3 linked regions of the Synechococcus elongatus PCC 11801 genome follow. The protein of the gene in region 1 binds, or shares a complex with, the protein of each later gene. Links are inferred from orthologs where the notes say so. Each region holds a gene or a part of one and is shown in the gene's direction. Other genes may lie near its edges. The genes, in order: nuoH, DOP62_RS00260 and ndhC.

The links.
Region 2: the proteins of nuoH (region 1) and DOP62_RS00260 are in contact, whole or in part, in a cryo-EM structure (PDB 6ZJN), measured with the Thermus thermophilus proteins. The link is inferred for Synechococcus elongatus PCC 11801 from one-to-one orthologs. Residues at the interface, in WP_096411122.1 of Thermus thermophilus: Ala224, Glu225, Gln226, Glu227, Ala295, Trp297, Phe298, Arg299; in WP_223903221.1 of Thermus thermophilus: Pro35, Ser36, Asp139, Gly141, Ala142.
Region 3: the proteins of nuoH (region 1) and ndhC are in contact, whole or in part, in a cryo-EM structure (PDB 6KHJ), measured with the Thermosynechococcus vestitus proteins. The link is inferred for Synechococcus elongatus PCC 11801 from one-to-one orthologs. Residues at the interface, in WP_126985484.1 of Thermosynechococcus vestitus: Gln8, Lys26, Trp29, Leu30, Pro33, Met34, Met37, Leu38, Leu83, Ile84, Phe85, Lys86, Glu87, Asp88, Val89, Leu90, Pro91, Ala92, Thr100, Ala104, Val107, Ile108, Phe111, Leu112, Tyr114, Ile115, Ile125, Ser126, Leu128, Phe133; in WP_126986108.1 of Thermosynechococcus vestitus: Gly6, Tyr7, Glu8, Tyr9, Phe10, Gly12, Phe13, Leu14, Ile16, Cys17, Ser18, Pro21, Ala24, Leu25, Ala27, Ser28, Leu31, Arg32, Pro33, Ser35, Arg40, Leu41, Thr42, Thr43, Tyr44, Glu45, Ile51, Gly53, Ala54, Trp55.

What each region holds. Positions count from the first base shown.
Region 1 is NZ_CP030139.2:1,099,061-1,102,115, forward strand. What follows is about bases 92-2,993. They hold nuoH (NADH-quinone oxidoreductase subunit NuoH), read left to right. Parts: upstream 92-934; coding sequence 935-2,053; downstream 2,054-2,993. Other genes in these bases: gmd (GDP-mannose 4,6-dehydratase), read left to right, coding at 92-697; ndhI (NAD(P)H-quinone oxidoreductase subunit I), read left to right, coding at 2,096-2,704; DOP62_RS05275 (NADH-quinone oxidoreductase subunit J), read left to right, coding at 2,708-2,993. Also shown: more of gmd, read left to right, coding at 1-91; more of DOP62_RS05275, read left to right, coding at 2,994-3,055. UniProt on the Escherichia coli protein: NDH-1 shuttles electrons from NADH, via FMN and iron-sulfur (Fe-S) centers, to quinones in the respiratory chain. The immediate electron acceptor for the enzyme in this species is believed to be ubiquinone.
Region 2 is NZ_CP030139.2:48,992-52,141, reverse strand. Bases 145-3,141 are described here. They hold DOP62_RS00260 (NAD(P)H-quinone oxidoreductase subunit H), read left to right. Parts: upstream 145-1,049; coding sequence 1,050-2,234; downstream 2,235-3,141. Other genes in these bases: tpiA (triose-phosphate isomerase), read right to left, coding at 3,018-3,141; DOP62_RS00255 (acyl-CoA thioesterase), read left to right, coding at 2,380-2,781; DOP62_RS00265 (type I glyceraldehyde-3-phosphate dehydrogenase), read left to right, coding at 145-590. In the rest of the region: more of DOP62_RS00265, read left to right, coding at 1-144; more of tpiA, read right to left, coding at 3,142-3,150.
Region 3 is NZ_CP030139.2:2,666,486-2,669,521, forward strand. What follows is about bases 8-2,890. They hold ndhC (NADH-quinone oxidoreductase subunit A), read left to right. Parts: upstream 8-1,209; coding sequence 1,210-1,572; downstream 1,573-2,890. Other genes in these bases: DOP62_RS13325 (photosynthesis system II assembly factor Ycf48), read right to left, coding at 8-549; DOP62_RS13330 (rubredoxin), read right to left, coding at 582-998; DOP62_RS13340 (NADH dehydrogenase subunit K), read left to right, coding at 1,563-2,270; DOP62_RS13345 (NAD(P)H-quinone oxidoreductase subunit J), read left to right, coding at 2,263-2,781. In the rest of the region: more of DOP62_RS13325, read right to left, coding at 1-7; DOP62_RS13350 (hypothetical protein), read right to left, coding at 2,931-3,036. UniProt on the Escherichia coli protein: NDH-1 shuttles electrons from NADH, via FMN and iron-sulfur (Fe-S) centers, to quinones in the respiratory chain. The immediate electron acceptor for the enzyme in this species is believed to be ubiquinone.

The sequences.
Region 1 (3,055 bases):
TTCAACGTCAGAGCTTTACGGCAAAGTTCAAGAGATTCCTCAAACTGAGACAACGCCGTTCTATCCCCGTAGTCCCTACGCGGTTGCCAAGCTCTACGCCTACTGGATTACCGTTAACTATCGCGAAGCCTATGGGCTCTATGCCTGCAATGGGATTCTCTTCAATCACGAGTCGCCGCTGCGCGGGGAAACGTTTGTTACTCGCAAAATCACTCGTGCCCTCGCCCGCATCAAACTGGGGCTACAGGACTGCCTCTACCTTGGCAATCTAGACGCTAAGCGAGACTGGGGGCATGCCCGCGACTATGTCGAAATGCAGTGGTTGATGCTGCAGCAAGAGCAACCTGATGACTATGTAATCGCCACCGGTGTCCAGTATTCTGTGCGCCAGTTTGTAGAAACCGCAGCGGCAGAAGTCGGACTCGCGATCGCGTGGGAAGGCAGTGGGGTCGAGGAAAAGGGCATCAATCCAGCTACGGGTCAGGCGATCGTGGCGATCGATCCCCGTTACTTCCGGCCCACTGAAGTGGAGACACTGCTCGGTGATCCCTCTAAGGCGAAGCAGCAGTTGGGTTGGGAACCTCGCATCAGTTTTGAGCAGCTTGTGCGCGAGATGATGCAGGAGGATCTGCAGCTTGCAGAACGTGATGCCCTAATCAAAAAAGCGGGCTACAAGGCCTTCGACTACTTCGAGTGAAGCCCGATCGCGGGAGAACTCGAAGGGCGATCGCACTGAGCTCGCTCGAATGAACAGTTTTTTGAATCCTCTGGATAGCAACTTCCAATCTTGAAAATCCGCAAAAGTGCTCAGTTTGGCGGGGTGGGCGATCGGCCTGCAGATATACTGAGCAACAGTCACAAAAGCCTGTTTGATCTTGCGACAGCAGCGATTAACAGCGATGCGTGACCCATGATCAGCAGCAGTGGAGTAGCCATGGACAGAGGGATCGACCTCCAAGGCACATTCATTCAATCTCTGGAAGCCTTGGGGCTCTCTCCGGGCCTTGCCAAGCTTCTTTGGATGCCCTTGCCCATGTTGCTGATGATCATCGCGGCAACAGTCGGGGTGCTTGTCACCGTTTGGCTAGAGCGTAAAATCTCTGCTGCGGTGCAGCAACGGATTGGCCCTGAGTATGCCGGCCCGCTAGGGGTTCTGCAATCAGCGGCGGATGGTCTGAAATTGATCTTGAAGGAAGACATCATTCCAGCCAAAGCCGATGCCTTCCTGTTCACGATTGGTCCAGCGCTGGTTGTTATCCCTGTCTTCTTGTCTTACCTGATCGTCCCCTTTGGGCAAGAACTGATCATTACGAACGTCGGAGCTGGCGTTTTTCTCTGGATTGCGCTCTCCAGTATTCAGCCGATTGGCTTGTTGATGTCGGGCTATGCCTCGAACAATAAGTACTCGCTCTTGGGTGGCTTGCGGGCGGCAGCGCAGTCGATTAGCTACGAGATTCCGCTAGCTCTCGCAGTGCTGGCGGTAGTGATGATGTCCAATTCGCTGAGCACGATCGATATCGTCGATCAGCAGTCGGGCTACGGCATTTTGGGATGGAACATCTGGCGGCAACCGGTGGGTTTCATCATCTTCTGGATCGCAGCGCTGGCAGAGTGTGAGCGCTTGCCCTTTGACTTGCCAGAAGCCGAAGAAGAGTTGGTCGCTGGCTATCAAACCGAATATGCCGGCATGAAGTTCGCCCTCTTCTACGTTGGTTCCTACGTCAACCTGATTCTCTCGGCCCTGCTGGTTTCCATTCTCTATTTGGGCGGATGGGAGTTCCCGATTCCCCTCGATCGCCTTGCAGGCTGGATTGGTGTGGATCCTGCAAATCCGATTCTGCAGATCACGACAGCGGCGCTGGGGATTACGATGACTGTCCTCAAGGCTTATCTGCTGGTGTTCACGGCGATTCTGCTGCGCTGGACGGTTCCACGGGTGCGGATTGACCAACTCCTCGATCTGGGCTGGAAGTTCCTACTCCCGATCTCGCTGGTGAATCTGCTAGTGACTGCAGCGTTGAAACTAACCTTCCCTGTCGCCTTTGGTGGTTAGTGCGTCTTGGTCTTCTCTTGAGGTTTCTGAAGGAACACGATCATGCTGAAATTTCTGAAGCAAGTCGGAGACTACGCCAAGGAAAGTCTCCAGGCGGCCAAGGCGATCGGCCAGGGTTTGGGGGTCACCTTTGACCACATGCAGCGGCGTCCGGTGACGGTGCAGTATCCCTACGAAAAGCTGATTCCGTCGGAGCGCTATCGCGGCCGGATTCACTACGAATTCGATAAGTGCATTGCCTGCGAAGTCTGTGTACGGGTCTGCCCGATTAACCTGCCGGTAGTGGACTGGGTCTACAACAAAGAGACGAAGAAGAAAGACCTCAAGAACTACAGCATCGACTTTGGGGCTTGCATCTTCTGTGGCAACTGCGTCGAGTACTGCCCAACCAACTGCCTATCGATGACCGAGGAGTATGAACTAGCGACCTACGATCGCCATGAGCTGAACTACGACAACGTTGCCTTGGGTCGTCTGCCCTACAAAGTGACGGATGATCCGATGGTGACGCCCTTCCGCGAATTCGCTTACCTGCCGAAAGGTGAGTACGACCCCCACGTGGTGGCGGACGATCGTCCACGGGCGGGTCAGCGTCCCGAAGAACTCGTCGATCAGTACAAGCAGGCTGCTGCCGCTACCGAGGAGAACTAAACCGTGACTCTTGCCGAAGGCGTTCAACTAGTTACATTCATCATCCTGACGGCTGGGGTGGTTTTGGCGGCCTTGGGGGTCGTTCTTGCCAGCAATATTGTCTACTCAGCCTTTTTACTGGGCGGTGTCTTCATCAGTATTGCGGGTCTCTATCTGCTGCTGAATGCCAGCTTTGTAGCCTTTGCCCAAGTGCTGATCTACGTCGGTGCCGTCAACGTCTTGATCCTGTTTGCGATCATGTTGGTCAACAAACGGGAAGACTTCCGACCGCTGAAATTTAACTGGCTGCGCAAAGGGCTAACGGTTCTGGTTTGTGGTGGTCTGTTTGCGCTGCTCAGTCTGACCGTGCTT
Region 2 (3,150 bases), 1.1 Mb from region 1 along the record:
ACGAAGACTACGCCGTCATCAGCAACGCCAGCTGCACCACCAACTGCTTGGCGCCAGTTGCCAAAGTTCTGCACGAGAACTTTGGGATCATCAAAGGCACGATGACCACCACCCACAGCTACACGTTGGACCAACGCATCTTGGATGCCAGCCACCGCGATCTGCGTCGGGCACGGGCTGCTGCAGTCAACATCGTCCCGACCACAACGGGCGCTGCCAAAGCCGTTGCCTTGGTCATTCCTGAACTGAAAGGCAAACTGAACGGCATTGCGCTGCGTGTCCCCACCCCGAACGTCTCCGTGGTTGACCTCGTGGTTCAAGTGGAGAAGCGGACAATCACCGAGCAGGTCAATGAAGTCTTGCAAAAAGCTGCACAAACCACGATGAAGGGCATCATCAAATACTCTGATCTACCCTTGGTGTCTTCCGACTTTCGCGGCACGGACGAATCTTCGATCGTGGATGCCAGCTTGACCCTCGTGCTCGATGGCGACATGGTCAAAGTGATTGCTTGGTACGACAACGAGTGGGGCTACAGCCAACGGGTTGTGGACTTGGCGGAACTTGCCGCACGCAAGTGGGTAGCTTAAGGGTTGTCTGATCCCTCTTAAGGTTTAAGTGTCGGTAGCCTCCTGATGTCAGGGGGCTTTTTGTTTCTTCGTTCAGCAGCATTTACTGATTGAATGCCTCCAGTGCTAAGGCGGCATTTGAGATTCTTTTCGCCTGTCAAACGAAGGCTGAAAACATGATTCTGCTTTTGATCCCTTGGATTCGTTGGCAGAGCGAGGCCGGGACTCTTCAACTGCTATTTCTATCTGGGTCAGGAGTGAAGTTGCTTAGGTTCACCCCTAGTTCAGTCTGTTGACGATCGCAGTCTTCCTTGACCTCCCAGCCTGAACACAGATACAGTCGCCGTGCGATCGCGCCAAAATGACAGCGCTCAATGCTCTGTCTCCCGCGATCTCAATCTAGGAATTCGGCCACAGAACTTGGATTGGCCGAGAGAGATGTCAAAATTTACAGAAGTGATGATTAGGAGCGATCGCCGCATGGCTTTGCTGGAGACCCGCACCGAGCCAATGGTGCTCAACATGGGCCCGCATCACCCGTCAATGCACGGGGTTTTGCGCTTGATTGTCACCCTCGACGGCGAAAACGTCATCGACTGTGAACCCGTGATCGGCTATCTTCATCGCGGCATGGAGAAAATTGCCGAGAATCGCTCCAATGTAATGTTCGTGCCCTACGTCAGCCGCTGGGATTACGCGGCGGGCATGTTCAACGAAGCGATCACCGTCAACGCTCCTGAGAAGCTTGCCAATATCCCGGTGCCTAAGCGGGCCAGCTACATCCGGGTGATCATGCTGGAGTTGAACCGGATTGCGAACCACCTGCTCTGGCTTGGCCCTTTCTTGGCAGATGTGGGCGCTCAAACACCCTTCTTCTACATCTTCCGCGAGCGGGAGCTAATCTACGATCTTTGGGAAGCGGCGACAGGGCAACGCCTGATCAATAACAACTATTTCCGCATTGGCGGTGTTGCAGCCGATCTGCCCTACGGCTGGCTCGAGAAGTGTATCGACTTCTGCGACTACTTCGAAGCCAAGGTCGATGAGTACGAACGGCTGATTACCGATAACCCGATCTTCCGGCGCCGTGTCGAAGGGATTGGCTTGATCACCCGTGAAGAAGCCCTCAACTGGAGCCTCTCAGGGCCGATGCTGCGGGGGTCTGGCGTTAAGTGGGATCTGCGCCGCGTCGATCATTACGAGTGCTACGACGACTTTGATTGGGACGTAATCACGGCGGAGGAAGGTGATTGCTTTGCCCGCTATCGCGTTCGCGTCCAAGAGATGCGCGAATCGCTGAAGATCATTCGTCAGGCCTGCGCTAGCATTCCGGGCGGCCCCTACGAAAATCTCGAAGCGCGGCGGATAGCGGAAGGTAAAAAGTCGGAGTGGTACGGCCCCGACTACCAGTACATCAGCAAGAAAGTAGCTCCCACCTTCAAGATTCCGGCGGGTGAACACTATGTCCGTCTGGAAAGTGGCAAAGGGGAACTAGGCGTCTTCATCCAAGGTGCGGACGATATCTGCCCCTGGCGCTTCAAAATCCGTGCTCCTGACTTCAATAACCTGCAGATTCTGCCCCAGCTGCTGCAAGGGGTGAAGGTCGCCGACATCATGGCGATTCTGGGCAGCATCGACGTGATCATGGGTTCCGTCGACCGCTAGCCATACATCAGCTTGAGAAGCTATCAATTTCCAGCTATCTGATCAGAGTCAGCTGCGAAGTAGATAGCTTTTTAAGTGGTAGGGGCTGAAGGACAGGGATGCGGCCCAAGCGGCGAGACTGGAACGAGCTGAAAAGGCTGGAGTCATGGCTGACTATCAGTTTCAACGAGTAGTTCGCTTTGCAGATACGGATGCGGCAGGAGTTGTCTACTTTGCGCAACTTCTGTCAATCTGTCATGAAGCCTACGAAGCCGCGATCGCAGATCTCGGGTTTGACGTTCGATCCTTCTTCAGCGATCGCGGGACGTTGATCCTGCCGATTGTGCATGCGGGGATCGACTACCGTCGACCAGTTCACTGCGGCGATCGCCTGACGATTGATCTGCAGGCCACAGCCTTGAGCAGCGATCGCTTTCAAATTGACTATCAGGTTAGTTGCGAGGGGCAAGCTGTTGCGCAGGCACAGACGGTTCACCGCTGCTTAACCAGCCAAACTCGCAAGCGATCGCCGTTACCCGATCGCTTACAGACTTGGCTGCAGTCCTAGACACGGCGCTGTGTAATCAATCCCAGTAATTACCTTGAGCCAAAGCAGTTGAACTGTTCTGTTCATGATGGTCAGGTACGAATTAATCAGAGTCGATGACTAGCGCCATCGACTCGTTTTTGACGAACAAACAGCTCTGTCACACTGGTTCTAACAGACAGCGACTTTGAGCTCGTCAATTTTTTGCTGACACCGGCATCGACATCGACTGACTGAGATGACAGACTGCTCTACCGTTAGGCCTGATAGTTAACAATCCGAGCAAAGCTCTCAGCATCTAGACTAGCTCCACCCACAAGCGCTCCATCAATTTCAGGCTGTGCCATGATTTCGTCGATGTTTTCGGGTTTGACGGAACCACCGTACTGA
Region 3 (3,036 bases), 1.6 Mb from region 1 along the record:
ACTCCGACTGATCGATCGAGCAACACCGGCGGCATCTGCGACCTGTGCTTGCCAGCTCTTGCCGCCGTCACGACTGCGGTAAATGGCGGCAACATCGGTGGCTAGTTCTGCTTCACCTTTGCCCAATGCAGTGATTAGCAGGGGAGAACCTGGCAATTTCTCACTGAGGGGAATGCGCGACCAGTTTTTGCCACCATCGGTGGTGTGCAGCATTAACGAGGGCTGGCCCACGACCCACCCTTCATCGCCTTTAAAGCTGATTGAGTTCAGACGATAGACTTCACCCAAATCGAGGGCGCGTTCGCTCCAACTTTGTCCGCCATCCTGCGTTTCATAGAGGGCAAGATCGGTGCCCACCAGCCAACCGTGCTGTTTGTTGTTGGTGAAAGCGATGTCCAGGATGGTTTTTTCAGTGCCGAGGTCGATCACTTGCCAGGGGCTAGTTGTGGCCTCTGCTGCCCAAGCAGGAGTTGGGAGCCAAAGTAGCAGCGGCAGCAGCAAAAAGCTGAGCAACCAGCCGATACGCGATCGAGACAGGAGCGATGACATGGTGCGAAGACTCGAAGAGATGATTAAACGATTTAGTTCAGACCGTACAGACTGAGGAAGAAGAGAACGGCAAGACCAAGCGCACCGAAGATGAGCAGGTTTTTCTGGCCTGGAGTCAGGGTATTGACGCCAAGGCCATAGCCCAAGTTCTCACTGAAACCAGAGGGCACACCCTTGGGACCGATGTTGCGGAACTGACTCCGAGGGCTACCACAAATTGGACAACGCCAGTTGGCAGGCACGTCTTCAAATACAGTCCCTGCAGCGATTTGACGGCGAGGCTCTCCTTCACTGGGCTCGTAGATATAGCCACAGGACCGACACTCGTGGCGGTCGAGCAGGATGAGTGGCTTCGTCTCCGACGTTTCGGTAGCTGCCTCGGGGGTGCCCTCTTCTACCGGATCAGGCGCAGTGTTGGCCGGCGGGGTAGAAGCTTCAGGTGTATCCATAGGATCTTGGCAAGCGATCGCGCAGAACTAAAGGCGATCATAAGCCAATCGCCGGAAGCCCCTTAGCCGTGATCGAGGAAGAACATTGGCGATCGCAATCCTTGCAGGCATGAGCCGAGGGACAGCGATCGCTACAGTAGAGTAGGCATTTCTGCGGAGCCGATTTACGGCAATGGCAGAATAGAACAGCGACTGCAGCCTGGAGTTTGGCGTGTTTGTCCTCAGCGGCTACGAATATTTGCTTGGCTTTCTGCTCATTAGCTCACTGGTTCCCATCCTCTCGCTGACCGCTTCGCGCTTGTTGCGACCAGGTCGCCGAGGACCGGAGCGACGGACGACCTACGAGTCGGGGATGGAGCCAATTGGAGGGGCTTGGATCCAATTCAACGTGCGCTACTACATGTTTGCGCTCGTCTTTGTGATCTTCGATGTAGAAACCGTCTTCCTCTATCCCTGGGCCGTCGCCTTTAATCGGCTGGGGTTACTGGCATTTGTCGAGGCGTTGATCTTCATCACGATCCTCGTTGTTGGTCTAGCCTATGCATGGCGCAAAGGAGCCTTGGAATGGTCCTGACAAACCCTGCCGAGATTCGCAATCCGGCTGCCCCTCCCGAAGTCACTCAAGGTCTGTCAGAAAACGTTATTCTGACGACGCTGGATGACCTGTACAACTGGGCGCGTCTGTCGAGCCTGTGGCCGCTGATGTATGGGACGGCTTGCTGTTTCATTGAGTTTGCGGCGCTGATTGGCTCCCGCTTCGACTTCGATCGCTTTGGCTTGGTCCCCCGTTGTAGCCCCCGTCAGGCAGACCTGCTGATCACCGCTGGCACCGTGACCATGAAAATGGCACCGGCGCTGGTACGGCTCTACGAGCAAATGCCTGAACCCAAATACGTGATCGCCATGGGTGCCTGCACGATCACGGGCGGTATGTTTAGCGCCGACTCCACCACTACGGTGCGCGGTGTCGACAAGCTGCTGCCCGTCGATGTCTACATCCCCGGTTGCCCGCCCCGCCCTGAGGCGATTATTGATGCGATCGTGAAGCTCCGGAAGAAGGTTGCCAACGACTCAATTCAAGAGCGCGGCAAACTGCTGCAGACCCATCGCTACTACAGCACCACCCATCAGATGAAGCCGACTGCGCCATTGCTGACTGGGGAATATTGGCGGACAGCGGCTCGCCAAGCCGGTCCGTTGCCAGCTGCGGCTGGCGCTGCAGTTGCCCCGCAACTGCCGGTGACTGAGAAGGAGGGTCGCGATCGTGGCTGAAGAGTTGACGCCAACGCCAGAAACAGCGGTTGTTGAAGCTGGCCCGGTCTCTCGTTGGTTGAGTGAAAACGGCTTTGATAACACGGCCTTGGAGCGTGATCACCTCGGGGTTGAGATCGTCCAAGTCGATCGCGCGGTGTTACTACCGATCGCAGCTGCCCTGTTTGCCTATGGGTTTAACTACCTTCAGTGCCAAGGCGGCTATGATCAGGGTCCCGGTCAGGACTTGGTCAGCTTTTATCACCTGACGAAAGTCAGTGATAACGCCAGCCAACCGCAGGAAGTACGGGTGAAAGTCTTCTTGCCCCGTAATGATCCGAAAGTTCCGTCGGTCTATTGGATCTGGAAAGGGGCTGACTGGCAAGAACGCGAAACCTACGACATGTACGGCATTGAGTTTGAGGGACACCCCAATCTCAAGCGGATTTTGATGCCCGAGGACTGGGTGGGTTGGCCCTTGCGCAAAGACTATATCTCGCCCGATTTCTACGAGCTGCAAGACGCTTACTAGGCTCTTAGCTGCATCGCTAGCTCCCCCAGCTCTTCTCCACTGTGGAGAGGAGCTTTTTCGTTTTTCTGGAGCCTTCTATTTCAGAGAGAAGATGAAGTGAGCAGCATTTTCCTTGCAGCAAAATTCGTGGAGCTGGTGCTCACTCATCGTCACTCTGGCTGCTGTCGAGCGAGTTGAGGTGTAATCTCAAAGCGAGCTGAGGATGGAAGAGGATGGCTTGTCAGGGTTGCAGCGAGTGCAGGCTGAATTGCTAGC